DNA from 3 places in the Heyndrickxia sp. FW510-T9 genome. Region 1 is predicted to be linked to each of the others. Evidence: riboswitches for the same ligand, from Rfam matches in the RefSeq annotation. Region 1 holds a riboswitch; each other region holds the start of a gene.

Region 1 (5,318 bases):
AATCTCACGCCATCCACATTCCAAGTAACGACCCCTTTGTATTCCACATCATTCAATTGAACACCTGTTTCTTCCATTATTTCTCTTAGTACACTTTCTTTCGGTTCTTCCCCTTTTTCAATCTTTCCGCCGACACCGTTCCATACCCCCATCCACGGTGATTTCACACGGTTGAGCATAAGAATGTGCTCTCCTTTTTTAATAAAGCAAATAGTATATTTGTACTCCATGGGTATCTCCTCCATTCATAAACTATTTTTTCTTCATTATAGCAAAAACGAGAGCAGGGATACCCGCTCTCTTGTTCCGTGCTATTTAACTTGTTGCCACAAGCTTTGCGCCGCTTGCGTAATGTCGGAAGCCTGACTGATTGCGGTGATGACAGATACCCCATCCGCACCAGCCATTATAACCGAATTCGCATTTTCCACTGTAATACCGCCGATTCCTACCATAGGAATCGTAATACCCTTCTTTCGGAAGTGTTGAATATGCCCTGTTCCTTGAACTGCTTTCGCATCTTCCTTTGTTTTAGTAGGAAAAATCGGTCCTACTCCAAAATAATCTGCACCTGCCTCTAGCGCCAACACTGCTTCTTCCATCGTATGAACGGATACACCTAGAATCATATCCCCAATCTTGTTGCGAACGTTCTCTACAGGTTCATCTTCTTGGCCAATATGTACCCCGTCCGCCTGTAAGGAAATCGCTAAATCAATATCATCATTCACAATGAATGGGATCTCATGTTCTTTGCAAATTGCTTGAAGTTCTTTTGCAAGCATAAATTTTTCGTCACCTGTTAAAGCATCGTGACCTTTTTCGCGAAATTGAAATAAGGTAATCCCTCCAGCAATGGCTTCCTTAAGTACACTTACAGGACTTTTATTGCAATTGGGACTGCCCATAATAAAATATAGTTTTAATATATCTCTTAACCTATCTGTATTGATTCTTGTCATTTAATCAAACTACTCCTTTTTTTATACGCCCAATGATTCGTTGGGCCGTGTCCGTTCCCTAGTGGGAAATTTTCTTCAATTGCAGCTTGGATAAAATCCTTTGCTGTTGCAACCGCCTCATACACCTTTTTGCCTTTAGCAAGTTCCGCAGTAATAACTGCCGAAAACGTACAACCCGTTCCATGAGTATTTTCCGTATTAATTCTTTTTGATTTTAAATAAGTAAATTCACTACCATCGTAAAAAAGATCTACTGTCTCTAATGGATCCGTGTCATGTCCGCCTTTAATGACAACATTTTTTACGCCTAATTCTATGAATCTTTTTGCCGCTTCTTCTTTATCTTTTGTTGTTTTAATTTCCATGCCGATGATGACTTCCGCTTCTGGAATATTCGGAGTGATAATCAATGAAAGCGGGATAAGCATTTGTTTTAAAGCCGATACTGCTTCCTGTTGCAATAATGAGGCTCCTCCTTTTGCAATCATCACAGGGTCAACGACAATATTTCTCCAATTGTTTATGGCAATTTGCTCAGAAACTGCTCGGATTATTTCGGCATTAAACAACATTCCTGTTTTCAATGCATCTACTCCGATATCAGCGGCTACCGATTTAATTTGCTCCACTACTGCTTCGGTAGATATAGGAAATACCGCTTGAACATCTAATGTATTTTGAGCCGTCAAAGCTGTAATTGCCGACATCCCATATACACCAAGCTCTTGAAAGGTTTTTATATCGGCCTGTATGCCTGCCCCTCCGCCACTATCTGAACCTGCTATTGTTAATGCTTTTCTCATCTATTGCACCTTCCCTTATCTTTTTTCCACTGAAGTCTTTTCGATAATGTCTTGTTCGGAAACAAGTGAAAGTTGGTTAAGAAATTCGATTTGAAAACTGCCGGGACCTTTTTCAGTTGTTTTGTCTGCTGCCAATTCAGCAGCAATTCCATAAGTTGATACTGCAGATACCGCTGCAATGATTAAGTCCTTTTCGATTGCAGCAAATGCACCAATGACAGATGTTAGTAAACAGCCTGTTCCTGTCACTTTCGTTAAAATAAAATTTCCGTTTCGAATAATATATGTAGACTGGCCATCCGTGACGATATCTTCTTTTCCAGTTACAGTGATTAATGTTTGCAGTTTCCTAGCAGCAGAAATGGCAAGATCAATGCGGTTTCCATGAATTTCCCCCGCATCTACTCCTTTCACAACTGCCTCTACTCCTGAAATATTTGCTATTTCAGCGGCATTCCCTCTTATAATAGATATTTTCACTTCACCAATGATGCGTTTTGCCATCTCGGTTCGATACGGTGTTGCACCCGCTCCAACCGGATCAAAAATTACTGGAACTCCATTGGCATTAGCAGATTTCCCTGCAATAATCATCGACTCCACCGCCGCTGAATTTAATGTTCCCATATTCAAAACTAGCGCACCGGCTATTTTTGCCATGTCCGCCACCTCTTCAGGTGCATAGGCCATCACAGGAGATGCACCTAATGCCAAAAGTCCATTGGCTGTAAAATTTGTCACTACCACATTCGTAATATTATGAACAAGCGGATTTTCCTTTCTTACCGTCTGTAAAGCGTTACTTATTATCATTTTATCCATTGTTGCTCCTCCTTTTAGTTAAATGCAAAAAAGCCAGATCCATATATGGACCCGGCATCATTAGTAAGAGTAAAAGAATCAAAACTCCACTACTTTCCTCCGCTGGTATAACCCAGATCAGGTCCAAAGGGTTAAAAAACTTACTGTTTTTCTCTCAGCCCAAACACAGGGCACCCCTAGTAGTCATCTTATATATTCTTTTTTATCATCATAGTCCCCAAACATAAATATGTAAAGAAATTTTATTGGTGCCTGATACCAAAAGAAGGAATATTGTGGTATGTTGTCAAAAATTAATAGTATATATACGATTATGTGGAAAGTGGTTGATGCTATGAGTACCGAATTGGAACAAATTGGGCAAAAAATTATGGATAATTGTATATTATTAGCGAATAAGTTGCAGGACAAACAAAGAGATGATGAGAAAATTGCTATGCTTAAACATCTCTCAAATATCCAAGATAGCTTCTTTCACTGTCTAGGCTATTCTTTGTATCATGATGAAAATTCCTCATTTACAAAACTAAATGAGTGGGTTGATTTACACCTAGAACAGACTCATTTATTCTATAAACAATTACGAAAACAATCCCTTTTTCCAAGTCATTATTATAAGTCGGTAATTATGGATTTTTTAGAAGAGGAGCTAGAATCGAGTAACATTTCTCCACATGTTCTAATTCAAGTTATCAAAAAAATAGATATGCTTATTCAATATACTTCCAATACTTTTTCCAATCGAATGAAGCCATATATAATAAAAGAACTGCGTAAATATGCTTCATCTCTTGCAGAAGAAAATTTAACTCTCCGTGAACTAAATGAAGTAAAAAATGCATTAAAAGAGGCTACAATTCTTGTCATTACCGATAATAAAGATAACATAAAATATGCTAATAAAAAGTTTTGTCAAATTACTGGATACAATGAGAAAGAAGTGATTGGTCAAAATCATCATAACCTATTAAATTCCGGTTTCCATCCAAATGACTTTTATAAAACAATTCGGGATCATATTAAACAAGGCATCATATGGAAAGGAGAAATCCGAAATAAAGCAAAGGATGGCAGCTTTTATTGGGTGGATTGTACGATTGTTCCTTTTAAGGACCGTAACGGGAAAACCTTTCAACAAATTGCTATTCAACATGATATAACGGAGCAAAAAAGTACCGAGGAAATGCTACAAAAGACGGAAAAATTATCACTGGTAGGCGAATTGGCGGCTGGCATAGCTCATGAAATTCGTAATCCACTGACCACTATTCGAGGTTTTGTACAAATTCTTGATCGTTTCTCAGAAGAAAAGAAATTTCTTTATTCTAAAACTATTCTGGAGGAAATCGATCGGATTAATTTCATCGTTAGCGATTTTATGGTATTCGCAAAACCACATACTGTTCAATTTAAAGAATGCAATCTTAGTGAAACAATAGAAACCGTCGTTCATTTACTAACTGCTGAAATGGCTATGAAAAACGTAGAAATTATGAAGTCATTTCAGCAAAAAGAAATTTTTGTATACGGTGAGCGCAATCAATTAACACAAGTATTTTTAAATTTTCTCAAAAACGCTATTGATGCATTACCAAATGGGGGTAAAATTAATATTACAAGTTCAATATGCGCAGAAGACGTAATGATTTCTATCCAAGATAATGGAATAGGGATGTCCAAAGAACAAGTGGATAAAATTGGAGAAGCCTTTTATACTTCAAAAGTAAACGGGAATGGTCTAGGCTTAATGGTCAGCTATAAAATTATAAAAAATCATCATGGGCGAATAATGGTCGAAAGTGAATTGAACAAAGGCACAACTTTTAACATCGTGCTTCCTTTGCTCCAAAAAGCAGTAACTTGAATCTGTTGTTTTGCTATTGTACAAATTATTTACTATTGCCTTCTATGACCACTTACACTTCGATAGAAAATACATTATACTAAACTTACTGTAAATACTGTTAAGGAGGTACTAGCATGACGGAAAACAATCATTCAGAACCTAAGAAAAAAATAAGCTTGCAAGAGGCAATGAAACAGCAGCTCGCAAATAAAAAGAAACAAACAGTAAATGATAATTCTCTTGGTAATCCATTGCAAAAAACACAAAAAATGAAAAGCCAGCAAACGAAAAAGGCGAATAATCAACGTAGAAAAACAGGTGTATAATCATTGCTTTTTCGTTTAGATAAAGTTCAATTGTCAATAAAAATAAGTAATCCCCCTTTTTTCAGAAGTTATTCTGTATAAAGGGGGTATTTATTTCTCCATTTATATTCAGCTAATTAATAATGGATCTTCATTTTCTCTTAATATATCTCAAGACTTTACATATTTATTATTTTGTTAGTACGATTTTTTTCATACAACCATAAATCCTACTATTTGTATAATATTCTCAATATACTTAAAAAAACCTCTTAGCCATAATCTAATTTAATAGATAATAATCCTGTGCCTCAAGGACTTTAAAACCACATGATTGATATAATTTTAATGCATTTGCATTCTTCGTTTCCACTTCAAGAAAAATCGGAAAACCTAAAGCATGTTGTTCACGAATTACTTTCTTCAATGCCCTTCTTCCAATCCCTTGACCTTGGTATTTAGGAAAAACGGCGAAACCATATATCCATGCTTCCCCATCCAACTGTTGAACACGTATTTTACCGACTATTTTTTGATCGCTTTCAATTACATAGTAATTTTGTGATTCTACTTTTCTAAT
Region 2 (5,318 bases), on a different contig from region 1:
AATGCATCAGCCATTTGCATTGGTGATACACCTTTATTCATCCCACCAAGAGCCAACCCTAAATTTCTATCTTCGTTTGTTAATGGAATCCCAAAACGTTTGGCGGCATCCATTCCTTTATTTATCCCTATTTCATTTAAGAGCCATACCGCTGGTAAATTGATAGAATTTTCAACCGCTTTATACATAGGAACTTCTCCGAGATACTGCCCATTATAATTTTTTGGAGCATAATCTCCGAAGGTCATTTTCTCGTCCTTCAAAGAGGAATTTGGTGTATACCCTTCTTCTAATGCTGGGGTATACACCACTAAAGGCTTGATGGTAGACCCTGGTTGTCTTTGCAGCTGAGTTGCACGGTTAAAGCCACGGAATACTTTCTGGCCTCTCCCCCCTACAAGGGCTCTTACTCCACCCGATTTCGGATCCAGTAAAATCCCTCCGCTTTGTACTAAATCTCCGCCTCGTCCCGCTGGAAATAACGAATCATTTTGGTATACATGCTCAAGTCCGGATTGAATGTTTTGATCCATTTCCGTATATATGCGATATCCTCGTGTTAAAATATCATCTTGTGTCAACCCGTAAAGATTGGTTGCTTCATTTAATACTGCATCAACATAATAAGGATATTTGCCTTTTAAAGGATCTCCTCCTCTATCTTTTAAAACTAATTTCTCGTCAACTGCCTGTTTGTATTGCTCATTAGTAATGTAACCATATTGTTTCATAGCTCCCAAAACAACATTTCTACGTTGTATTGCACGGTCCATATGATGGTATGGATCCAATGCAGATGGTGCATTGATGATTCCGGCTAATGTAGCAGCCTCACTCAAATCAACATTTTGTACATCTTTTCCAAAATACGTTTTAGCTGCATTTTGAACACCATAAGCGCTATGCCCGAAATAAATTTGGTTTAAATACATTTCCAATATTTCATCTTTGGAATAATACTTTTCAATTTTAATCGCTAAAAATAGCTCTTCAATTTTACGTCTATATGTTCTTTGAGGTGAAAGAAGTGCATTCTTCGTTAACTGTTGGGTAATCGTACTTCCGCCAGCAGTAACACCACCAGCCGCAATGTTTTTAAAAAAGGCGCTTGTCATACCTCGAAGATCGAACCCACCGTGATCATAGAATCGATGGTCCTCAATAGAAACAACGGCATTTTTCAAATTATCCGGCATTTGTTTTATAGCGACCCCTTCTGTTCGATTAGCTGAAATTTTACTAGCAAGATCACCATCTTTATCATAAATACCCGTAGATTGTGATAGTCCTTTTTTCAATAAGCCCACATTAACCGTACTCGCAAAATAAGTAAAGAAACCTAAAAAACCTAACACAAAAAGTGATAGGGCCAAAAGCATTATTTGATTCATGTGTGCTTTTTTCCATAACCGTTTTACAGCTGACCAAAATTGCTGTAACCGTTCCATGTTGTTCCCTGCTTTCTTTATTTCATTTGGAATATAAATCTCCATACCAATATTTTCAAATATGATATAACTCTTGTTCTATGCTAAAGGATATTATGGAACTAAAAAAAAATCAACGAAAAATTTAAAAGAGGAAGCGCATTGCCCATCGGCGTACGGATTTCGTAGTCTTCGACTGAGATAAAGGAAACATAAAGAGGTAGTTCACGAGCTATTGAAATTGGCACTTCAAATTTCACCGAGTGAAATTAGTATTACCAATTTCACCTGATGTTGACTTATCGTAGGGAGGAGACGGAGAAATACGCTAGCTGATAGGGGTTGGAGCTAGATCCCAATCTATTTGTAAATAGTTTTATTTTAAAAAATAGAAGGAAAGGGATACCCTTTCCTTCTATTTTTTAATTCCTCTTAAAATAAGTCTTGGTGATATTATAAGAATAAAAATAACTAATATAACACTTAGAATAAAGCTTGGGAGCAAATAACCTCCATTATAAAGGAAGGAATAAATTCCTACTGGCTGTCCTTTTGGTGCATAGTTCCCGAAAAAGACAATACCCGTATAAAAATGAACGGCAAATCTAAGCAAGCTTCCAATAAATATCCCAATAACAGAAAATGTAATCCACTTTACTTTGTTAGAATCGATTAATCCATTACGGACTTGGCTTGCAAATATACCCGCAAAACCAATTACTGTAAACGCAACAAAATAATCTAAGATACCTTGAGTTACGGTATAAATTTTCGGGAATCCCGCTACGAATTGTAGTAGACCTAAAAGAAATCCGGTCAATAATCCGCCCTTTACTCCCCATCTAAAAGCCATAATAAAAACTGGAATCATCGCTAATGTGATAGATCCACCTTCTGGCCAAATTGCTTGACAAATTAAACCTGAAACAAGGTCTAACAAATAGGCAAGTGCACCTAGTACTGCAACTTCTACAAGAAATAACGTCTTTCTATTCACTTTTTTCCTCCCCATTTCCCTATATAATAAATTTTCAACTGAATTTCCCTAAATAGGGACTGGGAAAGATAAACCTCTGTATTGTTTTTGATAAAGGCTGTTTTCGTAAAGTTTGTTGTTTTTGAAAATAAACAATGGACCGTTCCTTTCCACGTTTATAATATTATTAAAAGCAACAATTCTTTAAAAAAGAGCCTTCATAAAAAAAAGCAATACAGGACGGTTTTTAGGAAAGTCCTTGTATTGCTTCATTCCATCAAACCACAGTCCCTGCGCTAGCATTATCTAACAGGTTCATAGGGTCAGAACTCATTCGTTCACTCTCAGCCATTATTGGCTCCCCTTGTGGGAATATTCATATTGTCATAATGACTATACTACGAAATTATTTTTTTGACAATACATTCAATTTACTACTTAACTAATAGGTTTAATAAAAAGTTTGGAAAGTTTTTGATAATTTTGATATATTTAAATTAAATTTTCTTTTTTAAAACTAATGCATTGGAGGTGACAAAAATGATTCCGTTAAAGGATGTTATTTCTGATTTTCTAGAAGGACGTCGAGATGTACTATTATCCATATGGAATAATGAAAACCGCATAAATGAGAATGATCCATTTAAGGAAGCTATGCCTCTCAATGGAAGAACTATGTATGATATCGTAGTACAATCGATCACAAAAAGTAAGAGTCAAATTGATGATCTTTTGCAGCCATTGGCTAAAAAGCTTGCAGAGGAAAGAAGAATCGCAAATATTAATATTGGTGAATTTGTGTTCAATGTAAATATTGGCAGAGCGATTATTTTCAAAGATTTATACTGCCAATATCCACTTTGGAACGAGCTGCTTCCTGCCATTGACCAAATAAATTATACATTCGATCAATTACTATATTATACGGTATCCTATTATTCCGAAATGCAAGATACGATTATTAGGGAAAAAAGCCAGTACATCAATACCACTCATCAAGATCGACTAACACTTCTTGGACAAATGACGTCTAGTTTTGTTCATGAATTTCGCAACCCACTAACATCTATTCACGGATTTGTTCAATTATTAAAAGCAGACTATCCAAGACTTCCTTATTTGGACATCATATATAACGAACTGGAACAATTAAAGTTTAGTATCTCCCAATTTCTAATGCTTTCCAAAAAGGAAATTATCGAAAATGAAAAAACAACAGTTCAGCTCAATGATTTAATAGAACAAGTAGTATCATTTTTATATCCTCGAATATTAGAAGTAAATGTAGATGTGCAAAAAGTATACAAAAAAAATTACAGTATCCAAGGCTATCATGATGAAATCAAACAAGTTCTTATCAACATTATTTTTAATGCGATAGATGTCCTACTTAATATTAATCACCCAATCATTCAAATACGATTGGATGAACAAGATCAATTTATAACTTTAGAAATCGCCAATAATGGACCTAAAATCCCCGAAAGCTTAATAGAGCATATTTTTGAACCATTTGTATCCCAGAAGAAAACAGGGACTGGCTTAGGATTATATGTTTGCAAAAATACTATAGAGAAGCATGGTGGTTTGTTAACATGCGACTCGACAGATGATTGGACTGTATTTAAGATACTTCTTCCATATACATAAAAAATGATATTGTACAATATCTATACATATGGCTGTTTTCTTATGAATTTTTGGTTTTCGCAAATCGTTATAAATACTAATCTAGAGTATCTTCGGGGCATCTTTTTTTTATAGTTCATTCATTTTAACCTAGATACGATTGTTATCTAGAGCTTAAGTATACAAGAGCAATAAAGTATAAGAAAAGAACCTTACATATAAAAATATACCAATGAAGCCCTCCCATTTTTTTGGGCGAGCTCCATTGCGTTTATTTATTACCAGAAGAGAAAAGGTAAAAAGGCTAAAGCACCTATAGCACCTAATGCTATTCCTGCACCGAAGCCCCAGCCCCAGCCTCCCCAATAAGGATATCCATAACCATATCCACCGTAATTTGGATAAGCATATCCTCCATATCCTGCACCTGGAAAAGGTCTAAGATAAACCATTCGATTATCTACGCGATGAATAATCCCTCGGTGAATTCTCCCATCTCTTGTTCGAATTTCTACGGGTCTACCAATTCCGCCTTGACACATATGATAGTAACTCACTCATTGTCACCTCCAATAAATTCCTACACTTTTAGTGTATGGATATTTATATATTTTGAGATGGACAATCGTATAGGGCTGATAGCTTATTTTATATTCAAACGCGGAGGTAAATGGTAGATATTGGTGATTTCTGTTTGATTTCTCCATAAAAATATCCTTCCCAATATTAGATGGGAAAGATATTTTTTTATCTAATAAACATAAGCTGCACCTACGATTACAAGAAGAATAAACAATACTACGATTAACGCGAATCCACGTCCAGCTCCAAAACCACCGCCATATCCATATCCAGGATATCCTCCGTAGCCATATCCTCCGCCGCATCCACACATAAAGTATCACCTCCTTAAAAAGGAGTTCAATAATTTTTCTACATCCTTACATTATTCATTATTGAACATGGGCATTGTCGATTCTATCAGCTAAAACAATTATTCATTAGCTGGCACCATGCCTTGGATAGCTTCGTACCCAATTTCATGCATTTTCCTTGCAATTTCTTGATGTCCTTCATTATTTGGAAAAAGTAAATCTCTTGTACACCACTTACCTTCATTTCCTTTAAAATGCTTATTAATATTCAATGTGTATATATGTGGTTTCCCTGCCATACATTCCATATGCCGATTAAAGGTTTTAACCCATTTTTCGGCAGCTTTATCATCATGATATGGATTATGCAAGCCTATGATTGTCAGCATGTACTTAGTGTTCTTCTCTGAT
Region 3 (5,318 bases), on a different contig from region 1:
CTGCAGAATTACAAATTCGTACATCCGCTATGGATTTTTGGGCATCCACGGAACATAAACTAAACTATAAATATCAAGGCGAGACTATACCTGAAGAAGCTAAAAATCAGCTCATAGAGCTTGCTAAAACTTCTTTCTTAATGGATAAGGAAATGTCAAGATTAAGAGGAAAATTACTATCCAATTAAGTAAACGAAGAGACATAAATCCCCGAATCGTGACACTTTCCTCGTTCATTTTCGTGAATAAACGCATTATTTTCTTAAATTTAATTCTTACAAAAATAATTGTCTTTAGGATAGTTATTGTGAATTTAAAAGGGACTTCGCTAACATGACTGCTTTATAATTACGGTTGATAAATACAGCAATATATAAAATTCAACGTTACGAAAAATTAATCGGATATCAAAATGAGCTAGATTATCTCAAGCTCATTTTTTATTTGGCTGTCTTCGTAAAGTTTTTGCTTTTTTAGCGTAATTTAACTTTAACAATCTGAGGTCCTGCAGGAAAAAGAGGGAAGTGGGAGACCCCACAGGCGGTAACGTCGAGGAGCTCCATCCCTTCCCGCAGAAGCAAGTGCCTAGAGCGGAAATCTACGTACAAACTTTATATCCTTAAAAAGACACAAGGGTTTCAGCAAGTTCAAAGACTTCCGATTCATTATTAAAAATTGAGTGGAAAACCTTTCATTTGATTTTTTATCAAAAGGGGAGTAATATAATAACACAAGCTGCGTTGTACGTAATCATAATAAAGTTTTAACCTTTGAGCTGTAACAGGGAGTTTAATATCGGAACGGGAATGACAGGCCTTTGTCTATACGACATGGAGGACACGCAGAAACGTTTCTGAGAACACCCACTTTGAGGAGTGGTGGTTTAAAACTTTCTTATCATTAAATTACGGCAAAGGCGGCTCCTTACATAATGAACCAAGCTAGTTTCTAAGCGAAACTGGCTTTTTTTGTTTTTATAGTAATGAATAGAGCAATGAACTTAGCTAGTTTTCTTATGGTGCTTAACCTTTGCAAAATGAAGTTGGTACAATGCAAATAATTGAGGAAATAATATTGCAAATTTCGTGAACAATATGTTGGATTTTGGATATTATAAACTAATAAGTTGCATTAAACCAACAAATTTGAATGAATATAAAAAATATGAAAGGAGTGTTATCATGAAAGAAGTAGAATTACGGAAACAAACTACTCAAATTTCAACTAAATTTATGAAAGAAAGATCTAAAAGATTGATGATCACCTTATCACCCATGGTTATTTTACTAATATAATAAAATTTGTTCTTTTCTTTTCTAAAATATGTGCTACTATATGTATATAAATGAATATTTGATCACTAGGGGAGTCTGAATAGACTGAGACGGATATGATCTGGACCCTTTGAACTTGATCCAGTTAGTGCTGGCGTAAGGAAGTGCATGATTTTATAACGATAACATTCTTTTTATCATTGTAAATGCAACCCGTCCTTGCGTGAAAAAGGGCGGGTTTTTTGCGCATTCCAATTAAATATTAATATTTGCTAGGGGAGCCGAGTGGCTGAGAGAAATCGTTGGATTGAAACCCTTTGGACCTGATCCAGATAGTACTGGCGTAGGGAAGCGGTCGATTGATGTTGGTTTATACAACTTAGATTAAAACCGCTTTCTTATTAGAAAGCGGTTTTTTTTCCCATATTAGTGATTATTGTTGATTTATAGCCTTATGAATACATGTGAACGTGTACGCATAAGACGTTAAAAATGTTTTTAAATTTTAATAAGCAAAATGGAGGAGTTCTTTATTATGAGTAAGGTAAAAAAAATGACATTAACTTGTGTGATCATTGCCATCACCACATTAACTAGCAATATGGTGTATATTCCAGTTGGTTTTGCAAAGATATTTCCTATTCAGCACATGGCAAATGTTTTAACGGCAGTTCTCTTAGGACCGATGTATTCTGTTGCACAGGCATTTATTGTATCCCTAATTCGGAACATGGCGGGGACAGGTTCGATTTTCGCTTTTCCAGGAAGTATGATTGGTGCCTTCTTATCCGGAATTTTGTTCATGAAAACGAAAAAGCTTTTGTGGGCATTTGCTGGTGAAGTAGTAGGGACTGGTATTATTGGTGCTATTTGTTGCTATCCGCTAGCCACACTTATCCTTGGTCAAAAGGTAGCTGTTTTTGGATTTATCCCGGCATTTATCGTTAGTTCTTTTGGAGGTGCGGTTATTGGAATAATTGTTTTAAAGGTGTTGCTGAAGAATCAAGCACTTCAAGGATTTATTCGCAAATATAGCATTTTCAATCGTGAGCTTTAATTCACAGGAAGGAGCGATGAAAAATGACTTTTTCCGAAAGGTTATTTCATAATGTTCAACCAATCTGGAATCAAAATCACCAGCATCCGTTTGTACAAGGAATAGGGAGTGGGACACTTTCAAAAGAATTGTTTAAAGAATATATGAAACAAGATTATGTATATTTGATCCAATATGCAAAGCTCTATGCCATTGGTGTTCAAAAAGCAAATGATCTTGTATCAATGACAAAGTTCTCTCACCTATTACATAACATTCTACATTTTGAAATGAATGTACATCGGGAATATGCTAGTCAGTTTGGCGTTACAGTGGAAGAACTGGAGCAAACAAAACCGACTCCAAACAATTTAGCGTATACGAGTTATATGTCTAGTGTTGCCCAAAATGGAACGCTTGCGGAGTTAATTTCATGTTTGCTGCCTTGTGCGTGGGATTATTGGGAAATAGGAAAGCATCTAAAAAAACAATATGGATCTGGGTTGGAACATAATCCGTATAAAACTTGGATTGAAACATATTCCTCCGATCAATTCGGTTCCATTGCCCTTTGGTTAATCGAGTTATTAGACGAAATAACTTTAGGGAAATCAGAGGAGGAACTAGCTGTACTGGAAAATCATTTTCAAACTACATCAAAATATGAATATTTATTTTGGGAGATGCTTTATAACGGTCAAGATTGGCCGTTATAGAAGAATCCTTTCTTATACATATTCATTCTAGGTAGATGGAAAAAAGAGCTTTTCAAGAAGGGAAACAGTAAAATGACACTTCAATTGGATAAGGTTTCTTTTACCTATGAACATAATCCAATCATTAGCAATTTTTCTTTAACGGTATCAAAAGGAGAGTTTGTTAGTTTAATAGGAAAAAGCGGTTCAGGCAAAAGCACTATCTTAAAACTAATCGCCGGCCTGCTTCAACCGGAGATGGGACAAATTTTGATAAATGGAGTGATTCCGACTCCTGGAAGCTCCGGATATATGCCACAGCAAGATTTACTTCTTCCGTGGAGGACTGTATTAGAAAATTTAATGCTGTGTTCAGAAATTCGAAAGGGAAATTCTTATACAAAGGAAGAAGTAAGAGACTGGCTTCAGAAAACGGGACTTACAGAATGGGAAAATGCGTTACCTAAACAGCTTTCTGGCGGAATGAAGCAACGTATCGCTTTTTTGCGTACCATTTTGACAGGGTCAGAAGTACTGTTATTAGACGAACCATTCGGAGCGCTGGATGCTTTTACAAAGCGGGATATGCAAAAATGGCTGCTTTCTATTTGGCAAGAACTCGACAAAACGATTCTTTTTATTACACACGACTTAGAAGAAGCGATTCTTTTAAGTGATAGAATTCTTATTCTTCATCCACAACAAGGAGTGGAGGAATTCAAAGTAGATTTACCTAGACCGAGAGAAGCAGAGATGATTTATACAACAGAAATGGTTGAATATCGTCAAGAACTAGAGAGAAGGATTACAGATGGACTGGTTTAAACGTTTTAGACAACAATACGGTTTATTTATCATCGTTTCCATTCTTTGTTTGTTGATTTGGCAGTATCTCGTACATTCAGGTAGAATCCCCTCGTTTATCATTCCAACACCTATATCGATTGTGCAAATGATGATACATTACCCACATGAATTATTTGTCGTTCATTTAGGAGCAACACTAAGAGAAGTTTTAATAGGTTTTTTTCTTGCACTTATTGGAGGTATTGGAATAGCCGTGACCATGTATTTTTCAAAGCCAATTGAGAAAGTAATGTATCCGATTGTCCTTATCTCACAAACGATTCCTATTATCGCTCTTTCTCCAATTTTTATTCTTTGGTTTGGCTATAGCCTTTGGAGCAAGGTGGCGGTAACTATTTTAATTTGTTTTTTTCCAATCGTATTAAATTTTTATGATGGGTTAAAGCAAGTGAACAGGGAATACAGCGATTTACTACAAACAATGGGTGCAACTAGATGGCAGCGATTTGTGAAGATCGAAGTTCCATTCGCTTTGCCTTATTTATTTTCCGGTATGAAGCTGGCAGTTGTTTTTGCGGTTGTTGGTGCGACGATTGGAGAATGGCTTGGTGCAAGTGAAGGATTAGGATATTACAGCCGAAGAATGTCCGGGAATTTAAATGCAGAAGGGGTTTTTGCAGCGGTAACCATTCTTTCCATACTTGGAATGGTACTGTTTATCATTATGAGTTTAATAGAGCGAAAAATATTATCTTGGAATAGGAAATAGGTGATATTAATGAAAATATGTTTAAAATTACTGATAATATGTGCCCTTGTTTTGCTTGGAGGATGCACACAAGGTCATGGAGCAAATACAAAAGACGGTTTACAAAAAATTAGCATTATGTTGGATTGGTATCCAAATGCGGTGCATTCAGCTATTTATACAGCAGAAGCAAAAGGCTATTTTGCAAAAGAGGGCTTAGATGTTGATATCAAAATGCCTTCCGAAACTACTGATCCATTGAAGCTTGTTGCCGCTGACAAGGTAGACTTAGCGATAAGCTATCAGCCACAGGTTGTAATGGCAAGAGCAGAAGGAATTCCTGTAATTTCTATAGCAGCACTTGTTAGGCAACCATTGAATTATTTAATGGTGCCGAAAGAAAGCGGAATTACGAGACCAAAAGAATTAGAGGGAAAAAATATTGGGTACTCTTCCTTGGAGTTCGAACAGGCTGTTTTACAAACAATGGTAAAATATGATGGTGGAAATCCAGATAAAGTAAAGACAACAGATGTTGGATTTGATCTTATTCCAGCTATAACAACAAAAAAAGTGGTTGGAATTGACGGAGGATATATTAATCATGAGAAAATCCTTCTTGAGAAAGAAGGTCATCCAGTCAATGCTTTTAATCCCGCTGATTATGGTGTGCCTAATTACTACGAATTGATTTTAATTACGAGTGAAAAAGACTGGACCAAAAAGAAATCCACAATCAAAAAATTTTGGAAGGCAGT

Evidence for each region. Region 1 has a riboswitch for thiamine pyrophosphate ahead of thiM (hydroxyethylthiazole kinase). Riboswitches for the same ligand answer to the same signal wherever they lie in the genome.
Region 2: linked by a shared signal. The riboswitch ahead of thiT (energy-coupled thiamine transporter ThiT) and the one ahead of thiM (hydroxyethylthiazole kinase) in region 1 are both predicted to bind thiamine pyrophosphate.
Region 3: linked by a shared signal. The riboswitch ahead of thiW (energy coupling factor transporter S component ThiW) and the one ahead of thiM (hydroxyethylthiazole kinase) in region 1 are both predicted to bind thiamine pyrophosphate.

The regions. Positions count from the first base shown of each region.
Region 1 is NZ_JBYSWK010000061.1:6,458-11,775, reverse strand. It holds gene AC3WJF_RS20405 (NUDIX hydrolase) at 1-230, opposite strand, end outside; gene thiE (thiamine phosphate synthase) at 312-962, opposite strand; gene thiD (bifunctional hydroxymethylpyrimidine kinase/phosphomethylpyrimidine kinase) at 959-1,765, opposite strand; gene thiM (hydroxyethylthiazole kinase) at 1,781-2,587, opposite strand; TPP riboswitch at 2,665-2,775, opposite strand; gene AC3WJF_RS20385 (ATP-binding protein) at 2,868-4,451, shown strand; gene AC3WJF_RS20380 (hypothetical protein) at 4,568-4,759, shown strand; gene AC3WJF_RS20375 (GNAT family N-acetyltransferase) at 5,022-5,318, opposite strand, start outside.
Region 2 is NZ_JBYSWK010000025.1:27,704-33,021, forward strand. It holds gene AC3WJF_RS13660 (transglycosylase domain-containing protein) at 1-1,448, opposite strand, end outside; gene thiT (energy-coupled thiamine transporter ThiT) at 1,843-2,424, opposite strand; TPP riboswitch at 2,674-2,778, opposite strand; gene AC3WJF_RS13670 (histidine kinase N-terminal domain-containing protein) at 2,944-4,053, shown strand; gene AC3WJF_RS13675 (hypothetical protein) at 4,311-4,589, opposite strand; gene AC3WJF_RS13680 (YjcZ family sporulation protein) at 4,784-4,927, opposite strand; gene AC3WJF_RS13685 (GDSL-type esterase/lipase family protein) at 5,027-5,318, opposite strand, start outside.
Region 3 is NZ_JBYSWK010000047.1:3,376-8,693, forward strand. It holds gene AC3WJF_RS18405 (GTP pyrophosphokinase) at 1-188, shown strand, start outside; RNA gene ssrS (6S RNA) at 730-927, shown strand; TPP riboswitch at 1,353-1,454, shown strand; TPP riboswitch at 1,539-1,641, shown strand; gene thiW (energy coupling factor transporter S component ThiW) at 1,810-2,331, shown strand; gene tenA (thiaminase II) at 2,355-3,026, shown strand; gene AC3WJF_RS18425 (ABC transporter ATP-binding protein) at 3,099-3,830, shown strand; gene AC3WJF_RS18430 (ABC transporter permease) at 3,817-4,581, shown strand; gene AC3WJF_RS18435 (ABC transporter substrate-binding protein) at 4,591-5,318, shown strand, end outside.